2 regions of the Anaerofustis stercorihominis DSM 17244 genome follow, and region 2 is predicted to be linked to the other one. Evidence: predicted binding sites of a transcription regulator. Region 2 holds the regulator's gene; the other holds the start of a gene.
What was found. The regulator HrcA, encoded in region 2, represses chaperone genes, less so after heat shock. The targets are predictions, from matches to a motif close to TGTTAGCACTCNNNNNNNNNGAGTGCTAACA.
Positions count from the first base shown of each region.

Region 1: the regulator HrcA is predicted to act here: its motif matches at 11,142-11,172, upstream of ANASTE_RS05645 (Hsp20/alpha crystallin family protein).

Region 1 covers NZ_DS560019.1:206,870-223,686, reverse strand. Annotated here, with positions in the region: gene ANASTE_RS05725 (M15 family metallopeptidase) at 1-19, shown strand, start outside; gene ANASTE_RS05720 (acyltransferase family protein) at 21-1,040, shown strand; gene vanT (serine racemase VanT catalytic subunit) at 1,033-2,157, shown strand; gene ANASTE_RS05710 (Mrp/NBP35 family ATP-binding protein) at 2,278-3,105, shown strand; gene ANASTE_RS05705 (Dabb family protein) at 3,116-3,409, shown strand; gene ANASTE_RS05700 (CBS domain-containing protein) at 3,499-4,200, shown strand; gene ANASTE_RS05695 (trimeric intracellular cation channel family protein) at 4,209-4,862, shown strand; gene ANASTE_RS05690 (DUF1307 domain-containing protein) at 4,926-5,381, opposite strand; gene ANASTE_RS05685 (helix-turn-helix domain-containing protein) at 5,572-6,687, shown strand; gene ANASTE_RS05680 (PLDc N-terminal domain-containing protein) at 6,689-6,898, shown strand; gene ANASTE_RS05675 (ABC transporter ATP-binding protein) at 6,899-7,816, shown strand; gene ANASTE_RS05670 (ABC transporter permease) at 7,813-8,571, shown strand; gene ANASTE_RS05665 (GntR family transcriptional regulator) at 8,671-9,042, shown strand; gene ANASTE_RS05660 (ABC transporter ATP-binding protein) at 9,045-9,887, shown strand; gene ANASTE_RS05655 (ABC-2 transporter permease) at 9,888-10,526, shown strand; gene ANASTE_RS05650 (DUF4180 domain-containing protein) at 10,677-11,039, shown strand; gene ANASTE_RS05645 (Hsp20/alpha crystallin family protein) at 11,280-11,729, shown strand; gene ANASTE_RS05640 (helix-turn-helix domain-containing protein) at 11,769-12,167, opposite strand; gene ANASTE_RS05635 (NAD(P)H-dependent oxidoreductase) at 12,314-13,597, opposite strand; gene ANASTE_RS05630 (S41 family peptidase) at 13,869-15,086, shown strand; gene ANASTE_RS05625 (HAD-IA family hydrolase) at 15,103-15,750, shown strand; gene ANASTE_RS05620 (HAD hydrolase-like protein) at 15,760-16,407, shown strand; gene ANASTE_RS05615 (hypothetical protein) at 16,436-16,817, opposite strand, start outside.
Region 2 covers NZ_DS560019.1:340,708-357,524, reverse strand. Annotated here, with positions in the region: gene ANASTE_RS06355 (hypothetical protein) at 410-919, shown strand; gene ANASTE_RS06350 (hypothetical protein) at 891-2,864, shown strand; gene ANASTE_RS06345 (Fe-S-containing hydro-lyase) at 2,919-3,467, opposite strand; gene ANASTE_RS06340 (fumarate hydratase) at 3,469-4,311, opposite strand; gene ANASTE_RS06335 (DNA alkylation repair protein) at 4,448-5,161, shown strand; gene ANASTE_RS06330 (ABC transporter ATP-binding protein) at 5,239-5,943, shown strand; gene ANASTE_RS06325 (coiled-coil domain-containing protein) at 6,198-7,601, shown strand; gene ANASTE_RS06320 (ABC transporter permease) at 7,649-9,310, shown strand; gene hrcA (heat-inducible transcriptional repressor HrcA) at 9,623-10,660, shown strand; gene grpE (nucleotide exchange factor GrpE) at 10,670-11,296, shown strand; gene dnaK (molecular chaperone DnaK) at 11,319-13,175, shown strand; gene dnaJ (molecular chaperone DnaJ) at 13,243-14,382, shown strand; gene ANASTE_RS06295 (DMT family transporter) at 14,807-15,661, opposite strand; gene ANASTE_RS06290 (PHP domain-containing protein) at 15,756-16,154, opposite strand; gene ANASTE_RS06285 (PHP domain-containing protein) at 16,167-16,631, opposite strand; gene ANASTE_RS06280 (SDR family NAD(P)-dependent oxidoreductase) at 16,633-16,817, opposite strand, start outside.

The sequences.
Region 1 (16,817 bases), 130 kb from region 2:
GACATTATGGAGATCCTGATATGAAGACTTTTAAATATAACGGCATAGACTGTTTTAGATTGATTGCCGCATTTTTGATCATTGCCATACATATCGGTCCTCTTAGCAGTATAAATAATACATTGGATTTTGGTTTTACATATGTTTTATGCAGGATAGCGGTTCCTTTCTTTTTGATGACGACGGGATATTTTATATTGTATCCCGTCGCTGTAGAGGGAAATGATAACTCTCGATTTTTAGCATTTTTAAAGGGCACTCTTATTTTATATGTAGTTTCTGTAATATTATATTTGCCTGTTAATATTTATTCGGGAGCATTCAATAAATCATTTAGTATTTGGGGTGTTATAAGAGCGTTTTTCTTAGACGGAACCTTTTATCATTTATGGTATCTTCCTGCCGTTTTAATTGGCTGTATCTTTGTCTATTTACTTTGCAGGAAAGTAAATATCAAAAATGTATTTATCATTTCACTGTTTTTATATCTGATAGGTTTATTCGGAGATAGTTATTACGGATTTATAAAGAATATGCATTTTATAAATTACTTTTATGACATTATATTTAAAGTAACTTCTTTTACCAGAAACGGGATTTTTTACGCTCCTGTATTTTTGGTTCTTGGTATGGTTTTAAGAAAAGTAAAATGCAATATGCAATTTAAATCAAAAGTTATATTTTTTGTTATTTCAATGTCATTAATGCTTATGGAAGGACTTTTGCTTCATTATTTTGATATACAAAGGCATACGAGCATGTATATATTTTTACTGCCATCCATGTTTTTCTTCTTTCAAATATTATTGGATATAAAGGGCGATAGATACAAGGATTTAAGAAATATTTCTATGTATATTTATATTATCCATCCTGCTTTTATAATTACCGTGAGAATGTTTGTAAAGGTCTTTGGTTCTATGAGTGTTTTTATTGATAATTCTATGTTGAATTATTTTATAGTGAGTATCTTATCTTTATTATTTGCTGTTATATTCAATACTCTCTTTACTAAGTATAAGGAGTGGAGAAATGTATGATAAAGGCAGGGCTTGGATAGAACTGGATATAAATAATTTAAATAATAATGTAAATGAGTTTAAAAGAGTACTGCCTAAGGGATGTGAATTAATGCCTGCAATAAAGGCAAATGCTTATGGACATGGACTGGTGGAAACAGCCGAAGCGTTAAATAAAATGGAGATTTATCATTTTTGTGTGGCAGAGATTTCGGAAGGGATAAGGCTAAGGAAAGCCGGTGTTAAAGGAGAAATACTGATACTTGGATATACTCACTTAAGCAATATAAATTTAGTAAAGAAATACGATTTGACTCAAACAGTAATTGACTATAGATATGCAAGTTCGTTAGACGAATGTAAGTTAAATATAAAAGTACATATAAAAATCGATACGGGAATGCATAGACTGGGTGAACATTTTGAGAATATAACAAATATAATTAGAATACTAAGTTTTAAAAATATAGATGTTAAGGGAGTATTTAGTCATTTATGTGTAAGTGACAGTATTGATAAAAAGGATATAGAGTTTACAAAACTTCAAATAAATCATTTTAATAATATAGTCAAAGTATTAAAAGAGAATGGTTATACAAATTTGAAATTTCATATTCAGGGGAGTTACGGAGTACTCAATTATCCCGATTTAAAATATGACTATGCAAGAGTCGGGATTGCACTATACGGAGTATTAAGCAAAAAAAGTGATAAAATTAAATTAGACTTGGATTTAAAACCGGTTTTATCTTTAAAAGCAAGAGTAGAAGTTGTCAGAGAACTTATGAAAAACGAAACTGTTGGTTACGGTCTGGATTTTAAAGCCGAGAAAAAATGTAAGATAGCGGTTGTATCAATAGGTTATGCGGACGGTATTTCGAGAAAATTATCCAATAACAACGGATTTGTTTTAATAAATGGTATAAAAGTTCCTATAATCGCAAGGATATGTATGGATCAATTATTTATAGATGTTTCAAAGGTCGATGATGTGAAAAGAGATGATGAAGTTGTTTTTATAGGACAATCAGGGAATGAAGAAATCAGTGCAGAGGATATGGCGAATAATCTTGATACTATAACAAATGAAATATTAAGCAGGCTGGGAGAAAGGCTTAAGAGAATATACAAAGTATGATTATGATTTGTTTATTTCACTTTATTTGTACTAAAAATTAATATTAAATGTATAAAAATAAGCATAATGGTGCTATAATGTATAGAAAATGTATATTTTTATAATTAAAGAGGTATTGATATGAGTGAATGTTCACATGATTGTTCAACATGTTCTGCTAATTGTTCTTCGAGAGAGCAAACAAAAGAAGATTTTTTAGTAAAACCACATAAAAAAAGTAATATAAAAAAAGTAATAGGAGTTGTAAGCGGTAAAGGGGGCGTAGGAAAATCTCTCGTTACTTCGCTTTTAGCTTCTAATATGAAAAAGGAAGGTTATAATGTCGGGATTTTGGATGCTGATATAACAGGGCCTTCTATTCCCAAGATATTCGGAGTAAGCGGAAATGTATATGCGACAAAAGAGGGCGCTTATCCAAAAAGTAGTAAAGGCGGGGTAGATATCATGTCTATAAACTTGCTTTTGGATGACGATACAAAGCCTGTCGTATGGCGTGGTCCGGTTATAGCGGGAGCCGTAGGTCAGTTTTGGACGGATATCATATGGGAAGATATAGATTATATGTTTGTGGATATGCCTCCGGGAACAGGTGATGTTCCTCTGACTGTTTTTCAAACTCTTCCTGTAGATGGTATAGTAATAGTTGCATCTCCTCAGGAACTAGTTTCCATGATAGTGGAAAAGGCTGTTCATATGGCAAATATGATGAATGTAAAAGTTTTGGGCTTGGTTGAGAATATGAGTTATATCGAATGTCCGGACTGCGGTAAAAAGATAAATGTTTTCGGTGAAAGCCATGTAGATGAAATAGCTGAAAAATATAATTTAGATGTTCTTGCAAATATCCCTATAGACCCGGAAATAGCAGAAAAATGCGATAAAGGCGAAATCGAAGATTTGAATAAAAACTATGTAGATAAAGCCATAGAAAAGTTAAAGGAACTATAGGAGGATATATATGATAAAACATATCGTTTGTTTTAAATTAAAAGACAGCAGTGAGAAATCATGTAAAATGGCTAAGGAAACATTGATGTCCATGAAAGGTCATGTAGATATGATCAAAGATATTAATGTGGGTATAGATTTCCTTCATTCCGACAGGTCTTATGATATCATTTTGGAAGTTGTTTTGGATAATGAAGAAGCTCTTGAGGCGTATCAGCATGATCCATATCATGTGGATGTGGTAAAGACTTATATGCATAAAGTAAGAGAAACGAGTATTGCTGTAGATTATGTAATAGATTAATTTTAAAGGGACCTAAGCAGGTTCCTTTTTATTATAAATTTTTATTTTTTTATAAATAAGTATGTGTATAATATAGAAAGGAGGAGCTTATGAACAGAACAGAAGAATTCTTGCAGCTCTATAAAAAATTGGAACAGACAGCTGTTATGGAATATAATTTTCCTAAGGACGGAAAAAGTATAAGCAGGTTAATAAATTTAAAATGTTATAAACATATCAGAAGAGAGTTGGAATACTGCAAAGAAATAAGAAATATACTTCAGCATAATCCCAAAGTAAACGATGAGTATGCGATTGAACCAAGTAATGCCATGATAGAACTGTTATCTAATATTTTAAAGCAAATTGAAACTCCAAAGAAAGCTATAGAGTTTGCTGTAGATTACAATGATATAATAAAAGCTTACATTGGTGATAATGTAATGGATTTTATGAATAAAATGGATAATAAAAAAATAAGTCATATTCCAATAATGAATGAGAACGGGATTGTCCGAGGTGTATTTGGAGAAAATACTGTTTTTCAGTGTGTGCTTGATGAAGGTATAGATGAGATCAATGATAAAACCAGATTTTTTCATATAAAAAGATATTTATCTCTCGATAATCCGATACTCGAAAAGTTTCTTTTTGTACATAAAAATACTTTAATGATAGAAATAGAAGATATGTTATATAATGCATATAAGAGAAATGAGAGGATAGGGGCTATCTTCATTACGGAAAATGGGAAAGAAATTGAAAGATTGATCGGTCTTATTACTCCATATGATGTAATAGGATATAAATAGGGAGAATTATGAATTTTATTTTTACGGAACAGTTTATAAATATATGTGAAATTATTGGTATAATAGCTTTTGCAATTTCCGGAGCCATGGTTGCCATAGAAAAAGACTTGGATGTATTCGGTGTTGTCGTTTTAGGCGTTACAACCGCTCTGGGAGGAGGAATAATAAGGGATATCATACTTGGTATGCTGCCACCGAATATGTTTACGAACGGAACTTATGCGGCTCTTGCGGCTGTTGCCGCTTTGGTGGTATTTATTTTTTCTTATTATAATTATAAATATATTGAGGATCATATAAACTTATTTAACAATGCTCTTAATGTGTTTGATGCCATAGGACTTGGTGTATTTGTGATACTTGGGATGAACTCGGCTATTTTTGCGGGATTTACCTATAATAATTTTCTTCTTATTTTTGTAGGTGTCATTACGGGTATTGGAGGAGGAATGCTCAGAGATATAATGGTCTCGGATATACCCTTTGTTCTAAGAAAAAGGATCTATGCTCTTGCCTGCATCGTTGGAGGAGGCGTTTATTTGGTACTGCTTAAAAATAATGTGAATTCTGATATATCTGTTCTTATAGGTATTTTTTCTATTATATTTATAAGACTTCTTTCAAGAAAATATAAATGGTCTCTTCCTAAGGTAAAAAAATAATTTTTATCAATATTTGTAATAAAAAAATGCAGTTAAATAAACTGCATTTTTATTTTTTATATACTATTCTTCTAATGTCCAGCCTGCTTTTTGTAGACTTTCTTTAGTTTTATCCAAAGATAATTTTGTTACCTCACCGCTTGAACCTGTTACAGGAAGCAAGCCTTTTGATATTACTGTTTTTAAAGTTTCCTCGTCTGTCGGTATAATGATTGTTTCTACGATCTTATCTCCGCTTTCTTCTGCCTTATATGTAATACCCTTGATATTCTTATAAGTATCTTTTGATTCTTCAACTACTTTTTTTAATTGTTTTATTTGGCTGCTGTTAAAGTTTTTTGTGTTTATTGTAGAAGTTTGCGTTAATTTTATAATCGTATCACCTTCTGCATCAGCAACCATCTTTACATCAACCCCGTTCGAACTGTAATTAAATGTTGCTGTTTGTGCTTTAGAACCGCATCCCGCCATTATGAATACAAGACCCAATGCCAGTATTACTTTTAGAACTTTTTTCATCTTTTTCGTTCTCCCTATTTTATTATTTTTTCTTAATTAAATCGTAATATATAGTATAAAATTTGTCAAATTATTTATAAAAAAATTATACATTAAATCAACTAATAATTGATTTTATCAACTAAAATTAACTTTAAATCCATTGTTTATATTTCCTTTACTAATATAATAATATTAAGAGGTGAATAAAATGAAAGAAATAAACATTTCAAATATATTAATTGAAAAACGAAGAGAAAAGAAGCTCACTCAGGAAGATGTTGCAAATTATATGGGGGTTTCCAAGGCTTCTGTTTCGAAATGGGAGACAGGAGGAAGTTATCCGGATATAGAATTACTTCCAAAACTCGCAACCTTTTATAATATTTCTTTGGATGAGTTACTTGGATATAATCCAAACCTTACAAAAGAAGAAATAAGAAAAATCTATCATAGCTTAGCAGATGATTTTGCAAATGAAGATTTTGATAATGTATTCAATAAATGTGATGAAATAATAAAAGAATATTATTCATGTTTTCCTTTGCTTCTGCAAATGGTACTTTTACTTATTAATCATTATGCATTAGCCGGCAATGAAGAAAATTCTCAAAAAGTCATCAATACGATTTTAGAATTATTGAAAAGAATAAAAAGTGAATGTGAAGATATTTCTATAGTAAAGCAAAGTGTTATTTTGGAAGCGAATATATATTTAATGACCGGAAAGCCCGATCAAGTTATAGAACTTTTGGGAGAAGAAATAGTTCCCACTGCTAACAGCGATTCTCTTATATCCAGAGCATATGAGCTGATGGGAGATTATAAAAAAGCAAAAGAAATCACACAGATAACTATATTTCAAAATTTGATGGATTTGGTCGGGAATATGCTTGTATATCTTTCCCTAAATCATGATAATAAAGAGGTTTTTGAAGAGACGTTAAAAAGGCTTGAAAAATTAAATGATACTTATCATATAAACAGATTAAACCCTAATTCCATGATCCAAGTTTACTATACTGCCGCAAAATTATATATGAGTTTTGATGAGTCCGATAAAGCTATCAAGATAATCAGGAAATATAAAGATGTTGCTGTAAGAGATTTATTTCCATTAACTCTTCATGGAGATGATTATTTTGATATGATAGATACTTGGTTTAAAGATTTTGACTTGGGGGAAAAAGCTCCCAGAAGTGAAAAATCCATTAAAGACGATTTAGTGAATTTAATTGATACGGAGCACGACTTTAAAAGTCTGAATGAAAGTAAAGAATTTCAGAATATACTTAATGAATTAAAAATAAATTTAGGAGATAATTAAAATGAATACGATTAGTAATATAGGAGAATATTTACCATTTTTGATCCCTATTATCATAATAGAATTGGTACTTATGGTAACAGCTTTAATACATGTGCTCAGACATGATAACTATAAAATTTTAAACAGACCTGTTTGGATTGTTATAGTTGTATTTATACAAATAATAGGTCCTGTAATTTACTTTGTTTTCGGAAGAAGTGACGAATAGATGGATAGCTTAATAATAGAGAATTTATCAAAGAGTTTCGGCTCCAATAGAATAATAGATAGCATTTCATTTTCTGTCCCTCAAGGTTCGATTTTTGGTTTTTTGGGAGAAAACGGAGCCGGAAAGACAACGACGATGAAAATGATATTGGGGCTGCTTAAAAAAGATGACGGGATTATCAAAGTTTGCGGAGAAGAAGTTTATTACGGAGAAACCAAAACGAACAGATTTATAGGATATCTTCCTGATGTTCCCGCTTTTTATGGATATATGAAACCAATTGAATATCTTAAATTATGCGGTGAAATAACGGGGATGGACGGTAAGATATTAAAGAGAAGAATTGAAGAATTATTAAATCTAGTGGGACTGGAAAATAATAATAAAAAAATAGGTGGTTTTTCCAGGGGAATGAAACAAAGGCTTGGGATTGCACAGTCATTATTAAATGAACCAAAACTTTTGATCTGCGATGAACCGACTTCAGCCCTTGATCCTGTTGGAAGAAAAGAGATCCTTGATATACTTCTTAAAATAAAGGGGAAGAGCACTGTTATCTTTTCAACACATATTTTATCAGATGTTGAAAAGATATGCGACAGTATAGCAATTCTTCATAAAGGTAATATCGCACTTAGCGGCGAAGTTGAAAAATTAAAACAAGGCAAACGAAAAGATGTTTTGTCCATAGAATTTACTGAACAAACGGATTTAAATAAATTTATGATGTTTGAGAAGATACTTGATTATAAAGAGCATATAAATGTTGAAGGAAAAAATGTGTTGATATCCTCAAATAATATCGGTAAAGTACAAAGATATGTACTTTTTGAACTGGGTAAAGAAAATATACTTCCTGCTAAAATAGAAATATTAGAGCCTACTTTAGAGAATTTATTTATGGAGGTGGTAAAATGAAAAGTTTTATAGCCTTTACAAAAAAAGAATTTTTGGAGCTTTTTAGAACATATAAAATACTTATAATATTGGCAGTATTCCTTGTTTTTTCTATGATGAATCCGATAATTGCAAAGATTACCCCTTTACTTGTTGAAAATTTTATGCCTGCAGGAATGAATATTACAATACCTGAGCCGAGTGCAATGGATTCGTGGATGCAGTTTTATAAAAACTTGCCTTTGTGTCTTATCGTTTTTGTGATTGTATTTTCCGGGATTTTGACGGTCGAGATAAGTAACGGTACTCTTATAAATATGCTGACTAAAGGTTTAAGAAGGGCAAATGTTATAATATCTAAACTATTGACCATGTTAATCATGTGGACTTTTGCATATTTATTATATTTTATGGTTACTTATGTTTATACGATTTATCTTTTTCCCGAGAATATAAATAATATAATATACGCAGCTTTGATGTATTATATATTTGGAATACTTATAATATCCGTTATGATATTTGCAAGCAGTATGTTTAATAGCAATTATGGTGTGTTATTATTTACCGGGGGAGTAACTGTGATATTATTCCTTATAAATATAGTTCCTAAAATACAAAAATATAATCCTTTGATGCTTATCAATGATAATATGTCATTACTTCAAAGTAAACTGTCGGTCGGTGACTTTAAATTTGCTTTAATGACATTAACTGTAATGTGCTTTGTATTTATTATATCGGCAATACCTATATTTAATAAAAAACAGATATAAAAAATAAGCCTAAATAAAAGGCTTATTTTTTTATATTTTACTTGACATATCTGTTATATCTGTATATACTGTATATATACAGAAAAAGAGGTGAGGATATTGGATATAATTATTAGTAATGTCGACGATAAACCAATATATGAACAAATTTATACACAAATCAAAAATTTGATTGTTTCCGGGAAATTAAAGGAAGGCGATCCTCTTCCTTCCATAAGAAGTCTTGCAAAGGATTTGAGAATAAGTGTCATAACCACAAAAAGGGCTTATGACGAACTCGAAAAAGACGGATATGTCTATACTTTAAAGGCAAAAGGGTCTTTTGTTAATAAAAAGGACACAAAGCTTATTAAAGAGGAAAATCTAAAAAAAATAGAAGATTATATCAAAGAGATAATGGTGCTTGCAAAAGTATGCGATCTTGATAATGAAGAATTACTTGAAATGTTTAAGCTTATGGCGGAGGAATAGAAATGAATGCTATTGAAATTAATAACTTAACCAAAGAATATAAAGATTTTAAATTGGATGATATAAGTCTAACCTTACCAAGCGGGTATATAATGGGGCTTATAGGAGAGAATGGTGCAGGAAAAAGTACAACGATCAAACTTCTGTTAAATGCTATAAATGCAGATAAAGGTGAAATCAGCATTTTAGGAAAAAGCAATAAGGATAATTTTAAAGTTACAAAAGAAGATATTGGTGTAGTTTTAGATGAAGCTCATTTTCCCGAAGGTGTCAATGCAAAACAAGTTAATGTGATAATGAGAAATACTTATAAAAATTGGGATGAAAAAGTATTCTTCGAATATATAAATAAATTTTCCTTGCCTCTTAAAAAGAGTTTTAAAGATTTTTCAAGAGGAATGAAGATGAAGCTTATGATTGCGGTTGCTCTTTCCCATGACGCAAAGCTATTGATTTTAGACGAGGCTACAAGCGGACTCGATCCTATAGTAAGAGATGAGATATTGGACTTATTCTATGATTTTACAAGAGATGAAAGTCATTCGATCTTAATTTCTTCGCATATAGTTTCCGACCTTGAGAAGCTATGTGATTATATTGCATTCCTTCATAAAGGAAAATTATTATTCGTAGAAGAAAAAGATATCCTTCTTGAAAAGTACAGGATACTGAAATGCAGTAATGCCGAGTTTGACGATATTGACAAAGATGCCGTAAAAGGTGTAAGGCGAACGGACTACGGAGTAGAAGCTTTGGTATTAAAAGATAAGGTAAATAACGCTTTTAAACTTGAAAAACCAAATATTGAAGATATTATTGTTTTTATGGCTAAGGAGGTTAAATAAATGAAAGGTCTGATTATTAAAGATTTGTATGAACTTATAAAGCAGTGCAGATTTGTTGTTTTATTATGTTTGGTTTATATGATAATAGCAATAATGGGTGAAAGTTCAACATTTTTCTTGGCATTTGCTATAGTATTCATTTCAATGCTTCCTATTACGCTTATGGCTTATGACGAAAAAAGCAAATGGGACAGCTATGCGATCACTATGCCATATACAAGAAAAGAAATGGTTTTAAGCAAATATATATTGTCGCTTATCGGGATACTTTCTATGAGTATTTTATATTTGATACTAAGAGGCACAACATTATTGATCATGGATGGAAGCTTATCCAAGTTACCGGGTATGATGACTTCAATGCTTCCTATGATACTTGTTGCCATACTTTTCAGTTCCATAAACTTTCCTATTATATTTAAGTTCGGAGCGGAAAAGGGAAGACTTGCGATGATCATCCTTTGTGCTTTAGTAGGAGGTATATTTGGAGCCAGTGCAGCTAGTGCCGAAGAAGGCGGAGATTTCTTTGTCAGTATATTTTCGAGTATACCGAATATCGTTTATCCTATTGCCGCAGTGATTTTACTAATAATTTCATTTTGGATCTCAGTTAATTTCTATGAGAAAAGAGAATTGTAATTAAAAAAGACATCTTTGATAAGGTGTCTTTTTTATGGGGCACTATGCCTCACTGCGTGAGATTTCGCGCCCAGTGATTATTGTACAATAAATGTGGATTTTAAAATGAAGTCGTGTTAAAATTTAAATACTAAATAAAGGAGATAAAATATGAAAATATATAATATAAACAAAAATAACGAAGATATTTCTGTGGTTGAAAGTGAAGATATATTAATAAATGATGTAGGTTCCGGGCTTGATTTTGCTATGGAAGTTTCCAATATGACGGGAATAAATAATATAATTTTGAATAAGGAAGCTGTAAATGATGTTTTCTTTGATTTAAAAAACAGGATGCTTGGGGAACTATTACAAAAGTATATCAATTATAATATAAAGATAGCTTTTATCGGAGATTTTTCGGGATATGATAGTAAGGCTTTGAATGATTTTATATACGAAAGCAACAATGGCAGAGATTTCTTTTTCGTAGAAGATATTGATATCGCTGTAGAAAAGATGACTAAATAATATTTAGGAATATATAGATTATAAGAGATATGTTTGGTTTATTGTAACATAATATCGGTAAATTAAATATAATAATACAAAATAGCGAAAAATATTAATCAAAATTAGCACTCTAGTCTTGACAGTGCTAATCAAAAGTGGTATATTATAGTTGAACAAAGAGGAGGACCTTTCAAAAGAGATTTAAATCCAAGTAGTTCAAAATTTAGGAAGCATTTAATATGATGGGAGGAATGACTTATGATGTTACCTAGAATTTTGTCAGAAAGCTTATTTGATGATTTAATGGACTTTCCTTTAGAAAAAGATTTCTTTGGCGGTAAAAATCCTTTATATGGGAAACGCGAAAAAAATCTTATGAAGACCGACGTAAAAGAAAAAGACGATAACTATGAAGTCGATATTGATTTACCGGGGTTTAAAAAAGACCAAATTTCAGCTGAATTAAAAGACGGATATCTAACAATTAGTGCCAGTAAAGACCTTGACAAGGAAGAAAAAAACAAAGAAGGAAAGTACATCAGAAAAGAACGTTACAGCGGTTCTTATGCCAGAAGTTTTTATGTTGGAAGTGATGTTAAGGAAGATGAAATCAGTGCTAAGTATGAAGATGGAATATTAAAAATGGTTATACCTAAGAAAGATGTAAAACAGATAGAAGGTAAACGAATTATTTCTATAGAGGGATAACATATAAAAAGGACTGTCATTTATGACAGTCCTTTTATTTTACTGTTCTTTATTTAAAAGCGTAATTCCGATACAAACGAGGGATAAACTTAAAAGTGTAATGCTGTCATTCACATTTGTTTTTCCTATAATATTTAATACCAAAACCGCGACAGCCAAAGCAAATCCCACACATTTGAAAACAAGCATTATAGTATCTTTTATGTTTGATTTGTCTGTTTTGCTTATTTCATTATTGCTGCTTCCCAGTAATTTATTGGGGTCGATATCCAAAATATCCGCTAATTTGGGTATCAATGATATATCCGGATAAGAAAGTCCTCTTTCCCATTTTGATACCGCTTTATCTGTAATATTTAATTTGTCGGCGAGTTCCTGCTGAGTCATGTTTTTTTCTTTTCTGAGACTGCTTATGAGTCTACCCATTTCGTTGTCCATTTAATTGCTCCTTTATCTTTGATTAATTATATTATAAATTATCATTAAAATAAAGGCTATCCATACAAAGTAGAATTTGGTAAACCTATGGTTTAGTTCCTATTTATAAAAAAAGAAACCCTTATTTTAAGGATTTCTTTATGTTATTATTCAAATATATTATCTTGTTCTTTTCTGAGTTTTACAACAAGTGAGTTTTCATCAAGAATAACATCATCATAAGTTATTACTTCGCCTTTTCTAACATCTTTTGCCATATATGTATTAGAATTTATAAGTCCTATAGGAAGAGCATTCAATTCCTTTGCAACTTCTCTTTTATCTATAGTTCCGTAAGTTGAAAATCCTCCGATACCATCGATTTTTTCTCCTTTTTTAAGGTCTTTCTTTGCTACGGTTATCGTTTCGCATACCAAACCGTTCATTGGAACTATTGTATTTGCTTTATCAAGGACCGCTCTTGCAATTGTAAGTGGTGTTTCCATTCCGCATAAATGATAAGGTCTGTATAATACGTAATTAGGTCCGTCACCTATCCTTAAATACTGAAGTTCGTGATGAACGAATTCAAGATCTGTTGATATTATGCAGAATACTCCCGGTGCAATACCGTTTACCCATTCCACAACTCCGTAATTATTTAAAATACCACCTTCTTCTTTCAAAGATAATATTTTAACCAATTCTTTGATATCGCTTTTTGGTCCGTGACCTCCTCTTACATCCGGAACAAGCCCTGTAGAGTTTGCCATACAGCAAAGTTCAACCATATTTTTTGTTCCGTCCGAGAAAGAACACTGCATTTTGGGGCTAACACCTCTGCTTATTGCATAATCTCTTATACTGTCAGGTGTGCATGAGTGGTCTACCTCATTGTTTTTACCTTTACCGATGACTTTGATATCGAATGCCAAAGCTTCGCAGAAATCAAACATTTCTTTTACCGCACCCGGTTCGTCTCCCGCACTTCCCGTATATATAACACCTGCTTTATCCGCTTTTTGTTTTAGTATCGGTCCTACTACTACGTCTGCTTCAACGTCAAGCATTATGATATGCTTTTCGTTATTTATTGTATCTATTGCTATTTCCGCTCCGATATCCGTAAATCCTGTAGCGTCTACTACCGCATCTGTACCCTCTACGAATGAAGCTATGCTTTTATCTTCGCTGACAACGATTTTTCCTTTATTGATGGCGTCGTTTGCTTCAGATAATTTGTTTGTTATTATGTAGTCATCTTTTGTTATATTGGATTTAGTGAATGCGTATAATACTTTATCCACATCTATATCACAAATCACGGAAGGTGTCATTCCCTTCATTTTATAAAGCTGGCTAATCAATCCTCTGCCCATTTGTCCTGCTCCCACAATACCTACTTTAATAGGTCTGTTGTTTTCTTGCAGTTCTTTTAATCTGTAATTCATTCCTAGCATAAATTTATTTCCTCTTTTCTCTTAAACTTTTTACAAATCCCCTCAAACTTGTACATATTTAAGCAGGATAATTATAACACCATATTTTATATTTATACAAATTTTAATTAAATTCTAATTAATATGATATATTATAATGCTTATAAAATAAGCATAATTTCAATATTTATAAAAAATAAACTTTTGTAATAAATATTGATATTAAAGGGACATTGACATATAATATAATAGTTAAAAAATAGCATTAAAAGGAAGTTCATTTATGGAAAATAATAAAAAAAATAAAGGAAAGATAGTAGTCATCGGTATCGTTGCGGCTATAGTGATAGTGACTAACTTACTTACCTTTTTAATAACATCTTCTTGTAATTTGGCAATAGGAAATAAAGTTCTTATAAATACACCAAGTACTACGAGTGCTAAGAATATAACAAAATTGGTATCACTTGAAAAACTACTTAAAGAAGATTATTATACCGAGTTAGATGAACAGAAATTATGGAATTATGCGTTTAAAGGTTTATATGCGGGAACCGGAGATCCGTATTCCACTTATTATACCGAAGAAGAATTTAATTCTTATACCGAAGGATTTGACAGTAATTATTCCGGTGTCGGCATACAAATAATGAATAATGAAAATAGTCAAGTAATAGTCGATTCTATATTTCAAGGTTCACCTGCGGAAAAATCAGGTATGAAAGCAGGGGATATAATAACAAAAGTGGATGATATGGATACCACAAAGGCTTCCACTTCAGATGTTTCTAAAAAGTTAAGAGGAAAAACTCATACAAAAGTAACCGTTACCGTTCTTAGGGATAAAAAAGAAATAACAATGGTAATCACCAGGGACAAGATCGATATGAAGAGGGTTTCCGGTAAAATGATAGGTGATTTGGGTTATATAAAAATAACCGAATTTACCGATAAAGTAGGCAAACAATTTGAAAATTATTATAATGAATATACCAATAAAAATATGAAAGGTCTTATTATCGATTTGAGGGATAATCCGGGAGGCCTTGTAAATGAGGCTACCGAAATAGCTAACTTGTTATTAAAGGAAAACAGTACGATTATTTCTACGACTAACAAGTCAGGAAAGACTCAGACCGTAAAAGATACCACAAGCGAATATGCTAAGGTTCCTATTGTTGTCTTAATAAATGAAAATTCTGCCTCATCTTCGGAAATTTTATCTTGTGCATTACAGGACAACAAAGTGGCGACGATAATGGGAGTTAAATCATATGGAAAAGGAATAATCCAAGAAGTAAAATCTCTTCTTGACGGTTCGGGAGTTACAATAACTTCAGATGAGTATGTGAGTCCTTTAGGACATAAAATTCATAAAAAAGGCATTACGCCTAATCAAACAGTAAAACTAAATAGTAAGAAATCATTAAATCAATTATCTGAAAAAGAAGATAATCAACTACAAAGTGCTATTAAATATTTAAAACAAAATATAAAATAATAAAAGGAGAAAGAATATGGGATACAAATATGTAATATTCGATTTGGACGGAACGATCGTTGATTCACAGCTTGGAAGCTGCAAGGGATTTCAAGGTGCACTCAAAGCGTACGGTGTAGAAGAAAGCTTGGAAAACATTAAAAAATTATTGGGACCACCTCTTTCAAAGACTATCATTACAAAATACGGTTTTAGCGAAGAAGACGGAAAAGCGGCTATGAAGCTCCATTTTGATTATTTAAAAACTAAAGGTATTTTTGATGCTGAGTATTATGACGGGATGTTTGAAATGCTGGATAAGTTAAAGGAAAATGGCATAAAAATCGCAATAGCTACGAATAAACCCGAAGAAATTTCCATTAAGCAGTTGGAACATTTAAAATTAAAAGATTATTTTGATTTTATTGTCGGAAACAATGAAGCACAAAATAGAGGAACAAAAGCTGAATTTATTAAAATGGCAATGGACGCTATAGGTGTTGTTGATAAAAAAGAAGCAGTAATGGTAGGGGACAGATACAATGACCTTGAAGGCGGAGTTGAAAACGGACTCGATACAATAGGTGTTACATATGGATATGGTTCAGTAGAGGAAATCGAAGGATGTAATCCTACTCATATCGCTAAAACTCCTTTGGATATTGCAGATATCGTATTAGGGTAGGTATATATTATGGGATATAAATATGTAGTATTTGATTTAGACGGAACAATAGTGGATTCACATGAGGGAATATGTATATGCTTTCAGCAAGCACTTAAATCAGCAGGTATCGAAGAGAGCGTCGATAATATAAGGAAATTGCTCGGACCTCCTCTTTCAAGAACCATTATCACAAAATATGGTTTAAGTGAAGAAGAAGGTGCCGCGGCAATGAAAATACATATGAAGAGATTGAAAGAAAAGGGAATATATGAATGTAAGATTTATGAAGGTATTCCAAAACTTTTAAAAACTCTTAAAGAAAATGGGATCAAAATGGCGATAGCTACCAATAAACCCGAAGAACCTTCTATCATGCAGCTTGAACATTTTGATTTAGCTAAGTATTTTGAAATTATTATCGGTAATGATTATACTCAAACCAGAGGAACAAAAGGTGACTTTATAAGAATGACTCTTGAACATATGGGTGTAGAAGATAAAAAAGAAGCAGTAATGGTAGGGGACAGATATAATGACCTTGAAGGAGGAGTAGAGAACGGACTTGATACAATAGGTGTTACCTATGGATACGGTTCTAAAGATGAAATCGATAAGTGTAATCCGACTCATATTACAGATACTCCGCTTGGGATACTTGATATAGTATTAAAATAAATAAAAAAGACCGATTTCACGGTCTTTTTTAAATTGTGATATTACTGAACTCTTCGTCCATTTCGTCATCGCTGAAGTTAAGCTCATCATCTTCTTTATCCTTTACCGATGCGATTTCTTTTAGCGCTTCGGCTTCTTGATGTTCATTATCCTTTATTGTATCTATGTTTTCTTCGACTTTTAATACTTCTGCTTTTAATTTATTGAGTTCTTCGTCGATGTCTTTATCTCTTGCTCTTCTTTCGATATTTAATAATTCTTTTTTAACCTCGGCTTCGAGCTTTTCTATTTTGCTTGTTGTTTTTGCAAGCTCTCTCATTATTCTGTCCAGCTCGCTTTCAGCTTTCTTTTTTTTGAATACTTCCTCTTTTTTAAAGGGTTCCGATTTTGCCACTTCTTCTATATCAAAA
Region 2 (16,817 bases):
GTTTTAGAAACTTTTTCATAATTTCCCCTAAATGGTATGTAAAGAAATTTCATATCATTCCCTCATTTTATCAAAAAAAGAACCCCGTTAACGGGGCTCTTTTTTTGTATTTTCATTTTATTAAAATTTTTAACAATATATTAAGAGACGATTATTAAAGGACGTCCTTAAAAAATTCTTAGAAATAATAAGATTTTTTGGTAAAAAAGGTTTACTTTGTGTAACAAAACAAAATTTTGTATAAATAACAAATAAAATTGATTTTTATGTCATAAATACGTTGTTTATTGCATAAATATATTTATTAAATGCTTATATTCATTATATATTTTCTGTTACAAAAAGTAAGCTTTATGTAACAATTTCTTTGCATTATATATTTAAAATATTATAAAGGAGAAATTATTAAATGAAGAATCACTTAAAAAAGGGTATAAGCTTAGCTGTTACTTTAATGATGGTTGTTTCTTTACTTCCTGCTTATGTCTTTGCGGATGACGTAAAAGACTGCGGTGAGGGTAATCATGTATGGAATAAAGAATATACTGTCGATCAAAAAGCTGCTTGTACTGCTGACGGAGAGGAGTCCATTCACTGTAGTGTCTGTGACAAAGTAGATGAGGATAGTAAAAAAACTATTCCTGCAACAGGTCATAATTTTGAACAAAAGGTAATAAAGGAAGCAACTTGTACAGAAAACGGCGAAGAAGGTCTTGTTTGTACGAATGAAGGTTGTGATGTCGTTCTTAATAAGACAACTATCTCTGCTACCGGTCATAAGTACGGGGATCCTGTAGTTGTTGAACCTACTTGTACAGAAGCTGGTACATCTACAAAGACATGCACTGTTTGCGGTAATAAAGATGTGACTACAACACCTGCTTTGGATCATGACTGGGAAAGCGAAAAAAACAGTTGACAAAGAAGCAACATGTACGGAAGCGGGCAGCAAATCTATACATTGCAGCAGATGCGATGAAACAAAAGACGCTGAAACCATTCCTATGATTGAACATACATACGGAGACGAAACGCTTACAAAGGCTCCTACATGTACTGTAGGTACTCAAACTTATAAGGTTTGTACCGTTTGCGGACATGAAAATATATTATCTACTGCATCAGACGAATTGGGTCATGACTGGGAAAGCGAAAAAACAGTTGATCAAGAACCTACATGTTTGGCAGTGGGCAGCAAATCTACACATTGCAGCAGATGTAGTGAAACAAAGGATAGTGAAGAAATTGCTAAACTTGATCATAGTTATTCCGATGAATGGACAGTTGATAAGGAAGCGACTTGCAAAGAAGCAGGAAGCAAATCTCATCACTGTACTACTCCGGGCTGTACAGAAAAATCCGATGTTACGGAAATAGAAAAGACTGATGATCATATATATCCTGAAGAATGGACGATTGATGAAGAAGCAACTTGTACGAAAGTTGGTTCCAAGAGCAAGACTTGCAGTGTTTGCAGTAATAAGATAGAAGAAGAAATCCCTATGATCGAACATGATTATAAGGAAAATATAGTTAAAGCCGCAACATGTACGGAAGCTGGAGAAAAGAATTTAAAATGCAGCGTATGTGATGATGTAAAGGAAAATTCTACGGAAGCTATCCCTGCACTTGGACATAAATACGAAGAAAAAACAGAAGCTGCAACATGTACTAAAGACGGCAAGACATATAAAGAATGCAGCGTATGCGGAGATAAGGTAGATGAAGTTATCATTCCCGCAACGGGACATGACTGGGGTGAATATGTGGTAACAGACCCTACATGTACAGATGCGGGTAAAAAGGAAAGAGTCTGCAAGACATGCGGTGAAGAAGACAAAGCTTATGAAATCCCTGCTATGGGACATAAATATGCAGAAGATTTTACCGTTGATAAAGAAGCGACTTGTACTGAAGCGGGAAGCAAATCAAAACACTGCTCAAGATGTGACGATAAGACTGAGGTTACATCAATAGACGTTTTAGGTCATGATTATGCAGAGGCGTATACAGTAGATACAGAACCTACATGTACAGAAAACGGAAGTGAATCACAGCACTGTTCAAGATGTGATTCTACACAAAACAGCAGAGATATTAATGCTACCGGACATAGTTATGCCGACAAATACACTATAGTAAAAGAAGCTACATGTACGGATAAAGGCTTGATGGCTCAAAAATGTGAAAAATGTGATGCATATCAAAATGAAGTTGCAACAAAAGCATTGGGACATGATTACAGCGATGAATTTACTGTTGATGTAAGTGCTACATGTTCAAAAGAAGGACTTAAATCTAAACATTGTTCAAGATGTGAAAGTGTAACCGAAGAAACAGTAATCCCTAAGAATGACGTTCACAATTACGGTGCATGGGAAACAGCATTGGCTCCTACATGTACTACAAATGGTGCAAATGCAAGATTTTGTTCTGACTGCCATAAGATGGATAAAGTCGTTGTAAAAGCATTGGGACATAAATGGAACAAAGGTTATACGGTAGATAAAAAAGCAACATATACAGCTAAAGGCTCTAAATCTATACATTGCTCAAGATGTAATGCCAAGACAAAAGTTACATCAATACCAATGTTAAAACTTTCCAAAGTTTCATCATTTAAAGTAAAAGCCGGTAAAAAATACGCGGTTGTATCTTTCGGTAAAGTTAAAGGAGCTACAAAATATGAACTTTATCGTTCGACTAAAAAGGGCAGCGGTTATAAAAAAGTTGCCACATTAAAATCTACAAAATATACAAATAAGAAATTAAAATCTAAGAAGACTTATTACTATAAAGTAAGAGCTGTTGCGGGAAGCAATAAGGGAAGCTTCAGCAAGGTTCTAAAAGTAAAAGTTAAATAATAAAATTATTAAAATAAAAAAGACCTCATTTTCATTGGGGTCTTTTTTTATTATTTATTTCCGATACTTTATCATTTCGGTTTTATAAAGATTATTTCCTTTTGCGTCTATTGCGACGATCAAAGGGAAACCTTCCACGTAAAGCTCTCTTACGGCTTCAGAAAGGAGATTGGGGTAAGCAATGAGCTTTGCTTTTTTTATGCATTTTTTTATAATAGCTCCGCAGCCGCCCACTGCCGCCAAATATACCGCTCCGTTTTCTTTTAAGGCATTTTCCACTTCATCGTTTCTTTCGCCTTTTCCTATTATGAGCTTAAGTCCTTTTTCAAGGAGTAAAGGAGTGTATTTATCCATTCTTGCGGATGTTGTGGGACCGCATGAACCTATTACTTCTCCCGGCTTCTCCGGGCAGGGACCCGCATAATATATACACGCGCCTTTTATATCAAAGGGAAGTTCTTCGCCTTTTTCGATCGTTTCGATCATTTCTTTATGAGCTGCGTCTCTCGCCGTATATATGGTTCCCGTTAAATATATTTTATCTCCTGCATTTAAGTTAAATATTTCTTCGTCGGTCAAAGGTAATGTTATTTTCTTTTCCATATCATATCTCCGTTTGTGTATGTCTCGATACGTGACATCCTATATTTACACTTATCGGAAGTCCCGCTATATGGGTAGGGTAAGTTAAAATATTTACCCCTAAAGCTGTTGTCGTTCCTCCAAGTCCACCCGGACCTATCCCAAGATTATTTATCTTTGTATATAATTCTTCTTCCATTTCAGCGTAAAAGGGATCTTCATTTTTATGATTTATATCTAAAAGCAATGCTTCTTTTGCCATAAGTGCGGATTTTTCCATGGTTCCGCCTATTCCTATTCCTATTATCATCGGAGGGCAAGGCTTACTTCCCGCATTCTTTACCGTGTCTAAAATAAAATTTACTACACCTTCATAACCGTCGGCGGGTTTTAGCATTTTCGTTGCTCCGCAGTTTTCACTGCCGAAACCTTTTGGCATTACTTTGATATTTACCTTATCTCCCTTTACTATATTATAATATATGATTCCCGGAGTGTTGTCTTTTGTATTTTCTCTTCTAAGCGGACAGCCGACTACGCTTTTTCTGAAATATCCTTCTTCGTAAGCTTCTCTTATTGCTTCGTTTATTTCATCATAAATATAGTTGCCTTTAAATACAACTTCCTGTCCGACCTCCAAAAAAACGATACACATCCCCGTATCTTGGCAAATAGGACAGTTCTCTCTTGCCGCGACTTTTATGTTCTCGTTTATTACATTTAAAAGTCCTTTTCCTATTTCCGATTTTTCTTCTTTTTCTTTTTTGATCAGCTCGTTTTTTATATCCGGACAGAGGAATATATTCGCTTTTAATATCAAATCTTTTACTGTTTTTCTTACTAAACCGGTATCTATTTCTCTCATAATAACCTCTGAAATTTATTATATTTTTTAGTATATCACAGCAGAAAAATATTTTCTACTTGTGAAATAAAGTAATAGTAAAAATTTTGATTTGTTATATAATTGATTTAAATATACTTAATAAAGGGGAAGCGTTATGAATAGTAATGAAATAATCAATGAGCTTAAAAAAATGAGTGATGAAAAGTATAAGAAAAATATTATTAAACTGGGTATTCCCGAAGACAGATGTATAGGTGTTCCTATGGCGGATTTAAGGAAATTTAGTAAGAATATTAAAAAGGATAACGACCTTGCAAGAGAACTTTGGATAAGCGGATATCACGAGGCTATGCTTTTATCTGTTTTGATAATGGATAAAAAGTCAGTCACGCTTGAATATATAGAAGAAATAATGAATGATGTCATTTCTTGGGATTTATGTGATCACTTATGCAAGAATATAATCATTAAAATAAAAGGATATGAAGATCTTATATATAAATGGAGCAGCAGTGAAAAACTATATTATAAAAGGGCTGCATTTACTCTTATTGCTTCTTATGTTATTCATAATAAAAAAGCTGATGATGAAGCTCTAAATAAAATGCTTCAAATAATAGAAGAAAACAGCGATGATGACAGGGAACATGTAAAAAAGGCAGTGTTGTGGGCACTTAAAGAAATCGGTAAAAAAGATATGGAGTGGAAAGATAAATCAGCAAAAGTATCAAATAAATTGATATTATCAGGCATAAAATCAAAAGTATGGATCGGGAATAATGCTTTGAAAGAATTAAATACATTGGTTAAAGTCGAAGGGCGGACAAGGCTTATTTCCAATAAATCAAAAATGGGAAGTAATGTTTGATTTTTCTTATTAAAATACATATGAAAATGTTTAAATTGATAGTATAATATTTATAAGTAAAAAGGCAGGGGTTTTATATGTCAGATAATATTATATTTAAAAATGTAAGTAAGATTTACGGCAGCGGAGAAAATACCACGACGGCTCTTAATAATGTAAGCTTTGAAATAGAAAAAGGTAAATTTACGATTATCGTAGGTCAAAGCGGTGCGGGCAAAACGACTCTTCTCAATCTTCTTGGAGGGATGGATTCTATAACCGATGGGAGTATTATTGTAGGAGGTAAAGATATAAGTTCATTTAATGAAAAAGAACTTACAACATACCGAAGATATGATGTAGGTTTTGTTTTTCAGTTTTATAATTTAGTACAAAATCTTACCGCAAAGGAAAATATAGAGCTTGCCACTGAAATATCAAACTCCGAAATATCAGCCGAGAAAGCACTGGAAGATGTAGGGCTTTTAAACAGAAAAGATAACTTTCCTTCTCAGCTTTCGGGAGGAGAACAGCAGAGGGTATCTATAGCAAGGGCATTGGCAAAAAATCCGAAGCTGCTTTTATGTGACGAACCTACGGGAGCTCTCGATTATAAGACGGGAAAGTCCATACTAAAACTTTTGCAAGATATATGTTTTATGAACAATATCCCCGTTATAGTCGTGACTCATAATCTTGCACTCATGTCAATGGCTGATAAGATAATCAAAGTAAAAAACGGAGAAATAAGCGATATAATCATAAACGAAAATGTTAAAAATGTAGAGGATATTGAATGGTAAATATGGTTTCGACTTTAAGGTCGACCAATATTTTTCCGAAGGCAAAAATATTGGATAAAACCCTTCCATTCAAACGCCATGGAGGCTTTTTACGTAGTCGGATTTTATATAAAAATCTACCCGATTTTTATATAAACGACTACTACCCCGACCCGCATATTTTTCATTATATAGTTTTAAAGAGCATTTTTAATTATCAAATAGTTTAATGCTAAATTATAAAGTAAATATTATATTTATAGAAAAGGTAAATAATGAAGACTTTATTAAAAGACTTATTCAGAGAAATCAAGACAACTAAAAACAGATTTATTTCAATCCTATTGATCACGTTATTAGGTGTTTGTTTTTTTGTGGGTTTAAGAGTTATCGGTCCTCAGATGGAATTTACCGCGGATAAATATTTTAAAGATACAAATCTATATGATATTAATTTTATGTCTACATATGGCTTTAATAAAAAAGATGTTGAAGCGATAAAAAATGACAGGAATACAAAAGATATATTTGCAACGTATTCTACTGAATTATTATTAAAACATGGTGATGACGGTATAGTTGCAAAAGCTTTTGGAATGCCGAACTATAAAGACATAAATATGATGAAATATGAACTTATTAAGGGGACATATCCCAATAAGGATGATGAATGCGTTATTTCCGATAATTATATGGAGTTTAAAGGCTATAAATTAGGTGATGTGCTAACTGTTGAAGAGCATTCCGGAGCAAAATTAAAAGTTAAAAAATTAAAGATCGTAGGCAGTGCTTCTTGGTCTTATTATATTACCGATGATGATTACGGTTCTTCCACACTTGGCAACGGGAGTATAGATACATTTTTGATTTTAAATAAAAATTCTTTTGACAGCAGCGTATATACTGATTTGTATATTACCCTAAATAATTTAGATAAAGTAAATTGTTTCAGTGAAGAATATGAAAATATAATAGATAATTATAAAGATAATATAAAAAAAGTAACCGATGATAGAGGTAAAGAAAGATTACAGGAAGAAAAAGATAAGGCTTATAAGAAGATAAAAAAATCGGAAGATAAGTTAAATAAGAAGAAAAAAGAAACCAATGATAAATTAAATAAAGCTAAAAAGACATTGGATGATAGTAAGGCAAAATTAACTAAAAGTGAAAATGAATTAAAAAGTACTAAAAAAGATACTAAATCAAAGTTGGAAAAGGCAAAGAGGGATTTAGATAAGGCAAAAAAAGAAATACCCGCTAATGAAAAGAAATTAAAAAAAGCAAAAGAAGAAGTAACTAAGGCGAGAAAAGAATTTGAACAAGGTAAGTTACAGTTTGAACAATACGTCGCAGGTCTGACTGCGCAGGAAAAGGAATATCTGAAAGATGTACTAGATAAAAAACAGAAAGAGCTTGACATTGCGGAAGCTAAAATATTAAAAAGCGAAAACCAAATCAAATCTTCCCAAAAAGAATTGATAAAGGCAAAAGAAAAAGTAAAACAGGGATATAAAGATTTAGAAAAACAAAGAAACAAAGCGGATTCGGAATTCAAAAAAGCGGAAAAGCAAATTAAAGAGGGCAGAGAAAAATTAAATAAAGGTTATAGAGATTATAATAAAAATAAAGCAAAGGTTGATAATGAATTTATAAAAGCAGAAAATAAAATAAGGTAAAGCTAAAGAAAAAAGTCGATGATTTAAAAGAAGTAAAATGGTATACATTGGGCAGAACCGCAAATGAAAGTTATTTCAGCTATTCTGAGAACTCAAAGAAAATAACATCGGTAGCAAAAGTGTTCCCAGCAATATTCTTTTTGGTTGCTGCTTTGGTTTGTTTGACGACAATGACTAGAATGGTAGAGGAAAAAAGAACGGAACTTGGTATTTTAAAGGCTCTTGGTTTCGGTAAATGGGCTGTAAGTATGAAGTTTATCGTATATGCGTTTTCAGCCAGCTTTATAGGCAGTGTGATAGGTCTTATAATCGGATTTACCTTCGTACCTAAGATGATTTATAATGCGTATAGGATACTTTATAAAACACCTAATCTGATAACCGTGGTTTATCCTTCATATATTGCTTTATCATTATTTATAGGTGTCATGTGTACGGTACTAAGTGCATATTTTGCATGTAATAGTGACCTTAAAGAAGTAAGTGCCAGTTTGCTTAGACCTAAAGTAATGAAAAGCGGAAGAAAAACCTTCCTGGAAAGGATACCAGCTGTATGGAATAAGATAAGCTTTAAATGGAAAATAACAATACGAAATTTGGTAAGGTATAAAAAGCGTCTTATTATGAGCGTAGTGGGTATAGGGGCATGCTGCGGACTCTTGATAGCGGGATTTGGACTTAGGTATTCCATATCCGGTATTGTTGACTTGCAGTATAACAAAGTATGGAATTATAATATGGAAACGTCTTTGGATACCGATATAACGGTTAAAGAGCTTAATGATATAAGGAGTACATTCAATAAAGATAAGGAAATAAAAGACAGTAAGTTATTTTATAAGGACACCTATAATGTGGAAGGAAAGAAAAAAGACTACTCATTTTCTTTGATGGTTCCCATAGATAAAAGTGCGGTCAACGATTATATCTATTTAAACGATTATGAGTCGGATAAAACCGTTCAAATGCCGAAAAGCGGGGTTATAATTACAAGCAGGCTCAGTGAAATAGCAGGTATCAAAAAAGGCGATATAATAAAAATCAAAAATATGGATGATAAAGAGTTTGAAGTCCCTGTTGTAAATATAATCAATAACTATGTTTATCATTATATGTTTTTAAGTGAAGAATATTATAAATCTACAATGAATGAGGATTTAACTCCAAATTTGATTTTATCGAGATTGGCTCATAATGATGAAGCTACTTATGATAATATAAGTAAAGATTTGCTTAAAGATAAAAATATCAATAGCATCAACTTTAATAAAAGGCAGGCGGATAACTTCGCAGAACAGCTGGACAGTTTGGATTTTGTTATAGTTGTTATAATTATTGCTGCTGGCATGCTTGCATTTGTCGTAATGTTTAACTTGGATAATATAAATGTAAGCGAGAGGATAAGAGAGATCGCAACTATAAAAGTGCTCGGTTTTTATAATAATGAAGTAAACTTTTATATAGTAAGAGAAAATATAATACTTAATATTTTGGGTATTATAGTAGGCTGTATAGTAGGAAAGTACTTTCATATTTACCTTATGAATACAGTAGCCGTAGATTTTGTTCAGTTTTATAAAGGTATTTTGTTCTCGAGTTATATATATGGGATAGTTTTAACGATAGTATTTGCGTTTGTTGTCAATCTGTTCCTGAAAAAGACTTTGAAAAAAATCAATATGGTCGAATCACTTAAAAGTGTGGAATAAAAGAGAAGTTTTACTTCTCTTTTTTATATTGCTATTTAATAATATAAATTAATAAAATTTAAGATTTTCTTCCTATTTTTCTTTCTTTTTTAGTTTTTATTTGATAAATTAATATGTATTCTTTTGTGGTTTATAGGGTAAATATAGTAAAGAATATTCAGTGTTCTTTATTTAAAATAAGGTAAAGATTAAAATATAATTAAAAATGAAAATTAATTTTATAATCTATTGACAAAGTATTTCCTTGGTGGTATATTTATGACAGTGTTAGCACTCAGGTTTGAGGAGTGCTAATAAGAAGGAGAAAGGAAAATGAACTGGGACGATAGAAAATTTAATATTTTAAGAGCTATCATAAATGATTATATCAAAACAGCCGAGCCTGTAGGTTCAAGGACCTTGGAGAAAAAGTACAATCTCGGGGTATCTTCGGCAACTATCAGAAATGAAATGTCGGACCTTGAAGAAATGGGATTTTTAATAAAACCTCATACTTCTGCCGGAAGAATTCCTTCTACCAGTGCATATAGATTATATGTTGATAACTTCATGAAAAAGAATGCTTTGGAGTCTGAAATCAGAGAGGCTGTCAGAGCAGAATATGATAATTATATGCTCGAACTTAATAATACGATAGAAAAAACTTTGAATATACTTACTAAAATGACCAATTACACATCACTAGTCATGGCACCGCGATTATCTTCTCTTAATGTAAAAGATGTTAAGATTGTTTATATAGAAGAAGATAGGGTAATGCTTATAGTAGTTACCAAAGAAGGGCTGATAAAAAATTCTGAAATAAGGCTTAAAACTTATGTCACACTTGAAGAGATAGAAAGAATAAATAATGCTCTCACCACTATAATAAAGAACAGACCTGCGAACGAAGCCGTCAACTTATTAAGTGAATTGGTTGAGGGATTAAGTGAGACGGAAAACAGGATACTTTCGGAAATAATGCCGGTATTCAGAAGTTTGGTTGAAAATACCAATTCTTCAAAGATATATGCCAGAGGAGTCAGTAAGATACTAAACTTTCCCGAATTCGGGGATATAGAAAGGGCAAAGCATTTTATAGATTCGGTTAACAGTAAAGAGGCGCTTGAAAGTGCTATTTCTGTTGATAGTGACGATAGTGATATCCATATAGTGATAGGAAATGAAAATAAAGTCGAGGACTTTAACGATTGTTCTATTATTACCGCAAATTATAAGCTAAACGGTAAAACGGTAGGAACTATAGGTGTTATCGGACCGACAAGGATGAATTATGATTACGCAGTCTCGACACTTGATTTTTTAAGTGATGAGCTTACCAAGCATATTACAAAAATTTTTAAAAAGTGAGGTAACTAAATGAGTAATGATAATATTAAAGATATAAATGAACTTAGAAAAGAAAAAGAAGAGAGAGAAAAGAAAAAAAATATGAATAAAGATGAGAAAAAGGATGTTAATCAGGAAGAAGTGACGGAAGAAACAGCTGAAGAAGTTAAGGACAGCGTAGAGGAAAGTAAACCTGAAGAAAAAGAGGAAGTCAAGGAAGAAAGCATGGAAGAAAAATATGATAAATTAAATGACAGTTATATGAGACTCTTGGCTGACTTTGATAATTACAAAAAAAGAGCAAGTAAAGATAAAGAAGCTATGATCATATATTCAACATCTAAGTTTGCGGAAGGTTTGTTTCCTATAATTGATAATTTTAAAAGGGCTTTGGATAGTGAAGCAGATAAAAAAAGCGGTTTCTATGAAGGTGTAAATATGATATTTACACAGCTAACTGAATTACTTAAAAATGAAGGTATAGAAACAATAGAAGCTCTTGATGAAAAATTCGATCCAAATAAACACTATGCGGTAGCGGTGGAAAAATTGGACGATAAAGAAGATGATATCATTCTTGAAGTTTTTCAAGATGGATATATATACAAAGAAAAAGTCTTAAGACCGAGTATGGTCAAGGTAAATAAGTTAAAATAAAGGAATAAGGAGAGTAAGAAAGATGAGTAAAGAAAAGATTATAGGTATCGATTTAGGTACTACAAATTCATGTGTATCAGTATTGGAAGGCGGCGAAGCCGTTGTTATAGCAAATGCGGAAGGTGCAAGAACTACACCATCAGTAGTTGCATTTACAAATGACGGAGAAAGACTAATAGGTCAAGTTGCTAAAAACCAAGCAGTAACAAACCCGGAAAAGACAGTTGCTTCAATAAAGAGACATATGGGAAGCGATTATAAAGTTGATATCGAAGGCAAGAAATATACACCACAGGAAATTTCTGCTTTTGTACTTCAAAAACTTAAAAAAGATGCAGAAAGTTATTTGGGACAAACAGTTTCTAAAGCAGTTATTACTGTTCCTGCTTATTTCTCAGATGCTCAAAGACAGGCTACAAAAGATGCAGGTAAGATTGCGGGTCTTGAAGTTCTTAGAATTATCAACGAACCTACAGCAGCAGCTTTAGCTTATGGTCTTGATAAAGAACAAAGTCAAACAGTAATGATTTTCGACCTTGGTGGCGGTACATTCGACGTATCGATCCTTGAACTTGCAGACGGAGTATTTGAAGTTAAGGCTACAAACGGTAATAACCACTTAGGTGGAGATGATTTTGATAATAAAATAATCGATTACTTGGTTAGCGAATTCAAGAAGACAAATGGTATTGATTTAAGCGGCGATAAAATGGCTATGCAAAGACTTAAAGAAAGTGCGGAAAAAGCTAAAATCGAACTTTCAAGCAAAACTACAGCACAAATCAATATTCCGTTTATTACAATGGATGCAGCAGGTCCAAAACATTTAGATGTCACATTAACAAGAGCTAAATTCGATGAACTTACAGCTGATCTTGTAGAAGCTACAATGGAACCTGTTAGAAAAGCTATTGCGGACTCAGGTCTATCAGCAAGCGAAATCCATAAAATCGTATTGGTGGGCGGTTCTACAAGAATCCCTGCAGTACAAGAAGCAGTTAAGAAAATTACGGGAAAAGATGCGGACAAAGGTATCAATCCTGATGAATGTGTAGCTATAGGTGCAGCTATCCAAGGCGGGGTACTTGCCGGTGATGTTCAGGACGTATTACTTCTTGACGTAACTCCTTTATCACTTGGTATCGAAACTCTTGGAGGAGTATTTACAAAATTAATTGAAAGAAATACTACTATTCCTACAAAGAAAAGCCAAGTATTCTCTACAGCTGCAGACGGCCAAACAGCAGTAGATATCCATGTACTTCAAGGTGAAAGAGGTATGGCAAGCGGAAATAAAACTTTAGGACGTTTCCAATTGACAGGAATCCCATCAGCTCCTAGAGGAGTACCACAAATCGAAGTTACATTTGATATCGACGCTAACGGTATCGTAAATGTTACAGCTAAGGATTTAGGTACGGGTAAGGAACAAAATGTTGTAATTCAATCTTCTTCAAATATGAGTCAGGAAGATATTGATAAAGCCGTTAAAGAAGCTGAACAATATGCAAGCGAAGATAAAGCTAAAGAAGAAGAAATCACTGTTAGAAATAATGCTGATGCAGCCGTATATAATGCTGAAAAGACATTAAAAGATCTAGGAGATAAAGTAACCGATAAAGAAAAAGCTCCTGTAGATGAAGCAATCAAAGATTTAAAAGAAAAATTAGAAGGTTCTGATGTTGAGGCTATCAAATCAGCAACAGAAAAATTAAGTGAAGCTTTATATCCAATCGCTGAAAAACTATATGCTGAACAAGCAGGGAACGGTGCAGGTGCTGCTCCTGGCGCAGATGTAAATGGCAGCGCCGGCGAAACCAAAGAAGACGATAACGTAGTAGACGCAGATTACGAAGTAGTAGATGACGACGACAAATAAACTGTCTAACTTCACCCTGCCTAAGCCGCAGGGTGATTTTTCATAATATATAAGGGAGTAAATAATAATGTCAAAAAGAGATTATTACGAGGTTTTAGGAGTAGATAAAAGCGCCGGCGAAGACGAGATAAAAAAAGCATACAGAAAGCTCGCTATGAAATATCATCCGGACAGAAACCCTGATGATAAAGAAGCGGAAGAGAAATTTAAAGAAATAAATGAAGCATACGAAGTTTTATCCGACCCTGATAAAAAATCCAAATATGATCAATTCGGACATGATGCATTCGACCCAAATATGGGAGGTGCAGGTTTTGGTGGTGCCGGGTTCGGCGGCTTTGAAGATATGTTTGGTGATATATTTGGTTCTATGTTCGGCGGAGGTTTTAGCGGAGGCGGTGCTTCCAGACAAAACGTTCGTCAAAAGGGCAGAGATTTAAGAGTCAATTTAACGCTTTCTTTTGAAGATGCTGTCTTTGGATGTAAAAAAGAAATCAAAATAAGAAGGACAGAAACTTGTGATACTTGCGGAGGTAAAGGTGCGGTAAACGACTCTGATATAAAGACCTGTGATAAGTGTCATGGTACAGGTCAGGTAAGAGTAACTCAGCAAAGTTTGTTTGGAACGGTTCAAACGGTCAAAACTTGTGATGAATGTAACGGTACCGGTAAGAAAATAGTTAATCCTTGTAAGACCTGCGGTGGCGAGGGGACTGTTAAGAAACAGAGAACTCTTTCCATAAGGATACCTGCGGGAGTAGATACCGGAAGTGTACTTCCTCTAAGAGGAGAGGGCGAAGCAGGAAAGAATGGCGGACCTAACGGAGATGTTTATATTTATATTTCTGTTAAGCCGCATGCTATATTTACAAGAGAAGAAAATGACATATACTGCAAGATCCCTATTACATTCGTTCAGGCTGCATTGGGAGACAGTATAATGGTTCCTACTGTAGACGGTAAAGTTAAACTTAAAATACCTGAAGGAACACAGTCAGGACAGGTATTCAAGCTTAAAGGCAAAGGGGTACAAAACCCTAACGGTTTCGGTAAGGGAAATGAATACGTTGAAATCAAAGTTGAAGTTCCAAAGAACTTGAATGAAAAGCAAAAGGCAAAATTAAGGGAATTTTCGGATATTTCAAGCGATAAAAACAACGAGCAAAGCAAAGGCTTTTGGGATAAAGTAAAAGATAATTTTAAATAAGAAGACCGCAACTGCGGTCTTTTTTAGTTTTAAGTATTAGATTTGGTTATCATTTGTATTAGTACTGATTATTCGCTTATATTTTTTCGTTCATGTAAATATTTTTTTGATATCTTGGTTTATTTATATTTTAAATATCAACTTATTTTCAACATATTAGTATTGTACAATTCTGCATAATAATAATTAAAATGATTTAATTTATACATTCATTTCTGATTTCATTTCTTTTAATCTATTTTTTAAGCTCTCAAAATTTATTATATTTATATTTGATTTTTTTGAACATCATATAATAATTTTACTTTTATTTAATTTATATTATAAATAGTTTGTCTCCAAGGGTAAATGCTACATCTTAATATAATTATATAGGTTATTAAAAAGATGTTGACCAAAAAATATATATAACGAAAAACACATTTTACTTTGAGTTTTTTACATCGGTTTCTATAGTATTTTCTTTAAATGTATTATATATTGATGCAAAAATTATTATAAAAAAACCTATAAAAGATAATGTATTAGGCAGTTCGTTGAAAAAGATAGCTACCCATAAAGGATTTAATACAGCTTCTATGATGGAAATTAAAGAAGCATTTATTGATGAAGTCCCTTTTATTCCTTTTGAGAAAAATATATAAGCCATAAATACCTGAATCGTCCCGAGTAAGAAAACAGCTATACTTTCGTTTATTGTTATAGACTTGATGGGATTGATAATAGCGAAAGGTAGCAAAACGATTACTATCATAAAGTTTGATAAGAAAGCAGAGTCCACCGTCGAAGAATTTTTAAATCTATTTATAAAAAATACTCCTGCAAAGGTAATGCCTGAGAATAAAGCTATTAAATTTCCTATTATTTTTCCTGTTCCTATATCATTGAAGAAAAATAACACGACCCCTACTGTACATAAAAGAATTGTTAAAAGTTGGTGTCTGGTTGCTTTTACTTTGTTTATAAAAAAGTCCATAAATATCACAAATATGGGAGCTGTATACTGAAGTATTATTGCATTTGCGGCGAATGTCAGTTTATTTGCTATAACAAACAATACATTGGTCATTGCTATACAAAGGGCGCTTAAGATTATTTTCCTATTAAGTTTAGGTATTGATTTTTTAAGGTATATACCGAAGGCTATCAGACCTATAAGGGCTCTGAAAAAAGCTATATTGAAGGGATCGAAGGAAATTATTTTTACCAGTATTCCTCCGCTGCTCCAACATAGGGCAGCCAATAAAATATATATATTTGCATTTATTTTTGTTTTCAAGACTTCATCCTTATTTTTTATTTCTTAAATTAAATGCCGGATATGCTTTTCATATCCGGCACAAAAGCATACATCACGAAAGTATCGTGATATATCATTCAATATTGATAAATTTTATATTTCTTTTTTCAAAAGAAGCTATTTTCGTAAATCCCGCCAGCTTTAAAAGCTCCAAGGCATACTTATAGCCTCTTATTATGTCCTGCGGATTATGTGCGTCGCTGCCTACTGTTATTATTTTTCCTGAATATTCTTTAAAAATTTTTACCAGCCATAAAGAAGGAAAAGTTTCATCTACTCCTTGAAACAAACCAGATGTATTTATCTCTATGCCCTTTTGCATATGAGCTATTTTTTTTATTATTTCTCTTAGACAGTCTTCATAAGGAGAATAATCAAATCTTATCTTCGTATCTTTATAAATATATCTTATAATGTAGTTAATATGGCTGATTATATCAAAATCCGAAAATTCATTTAACTGCTTGTACATTTTCTCCAAATATTATATATATATATCATTGATATCACATTTTGAAAGGTCGATATAATTTAAGTCGATATCTTTTTCCAAAGAATGAGTGGAGCATAATATTATATCGAAAGGGTTCTTTTTTATAAATGACTTTGAGAACTCCAAGTCTGCATCGGCTTGCGAAATTTCAACTCCGAATAAGACTTTAAGCTTTCCCCTGTTTTTTTCGTTTATTATATTTATTTTCTCTTTCAGCTTTGAGAAATCCTTATTTATCGGAAGCTTTGGAGGTACACATTTGACGGGATAGAACAGAGGCTCGGTCGTATCGTAATTGCCTGTTTTGTAAGGTCCGTCACTGTGTATTACTTCAAGATGATCCGTTATGGCTATTTCACTTAAGTTTTTTTTGATGGCAGTGTGTACTATATCTTCCAATTTTGCATTGGAATCTCCTGATAAATCGGTGTGTATATGATAATCAATAAGTTTCATTTTATATGTTATGACCTATGTGCATACGTCCTCCGTCGACGAAAAGTACTTCTCCCGTAAGCATATCTGACATATGAGATACCAGGAATAAAACGACATTTGCGGTATCTTTTGGATAACCGACTCGTCCCAAAGGCATTTTATATTTGTAATGCTCAAGTATAGCTTCTTTACTCCCATACCTTT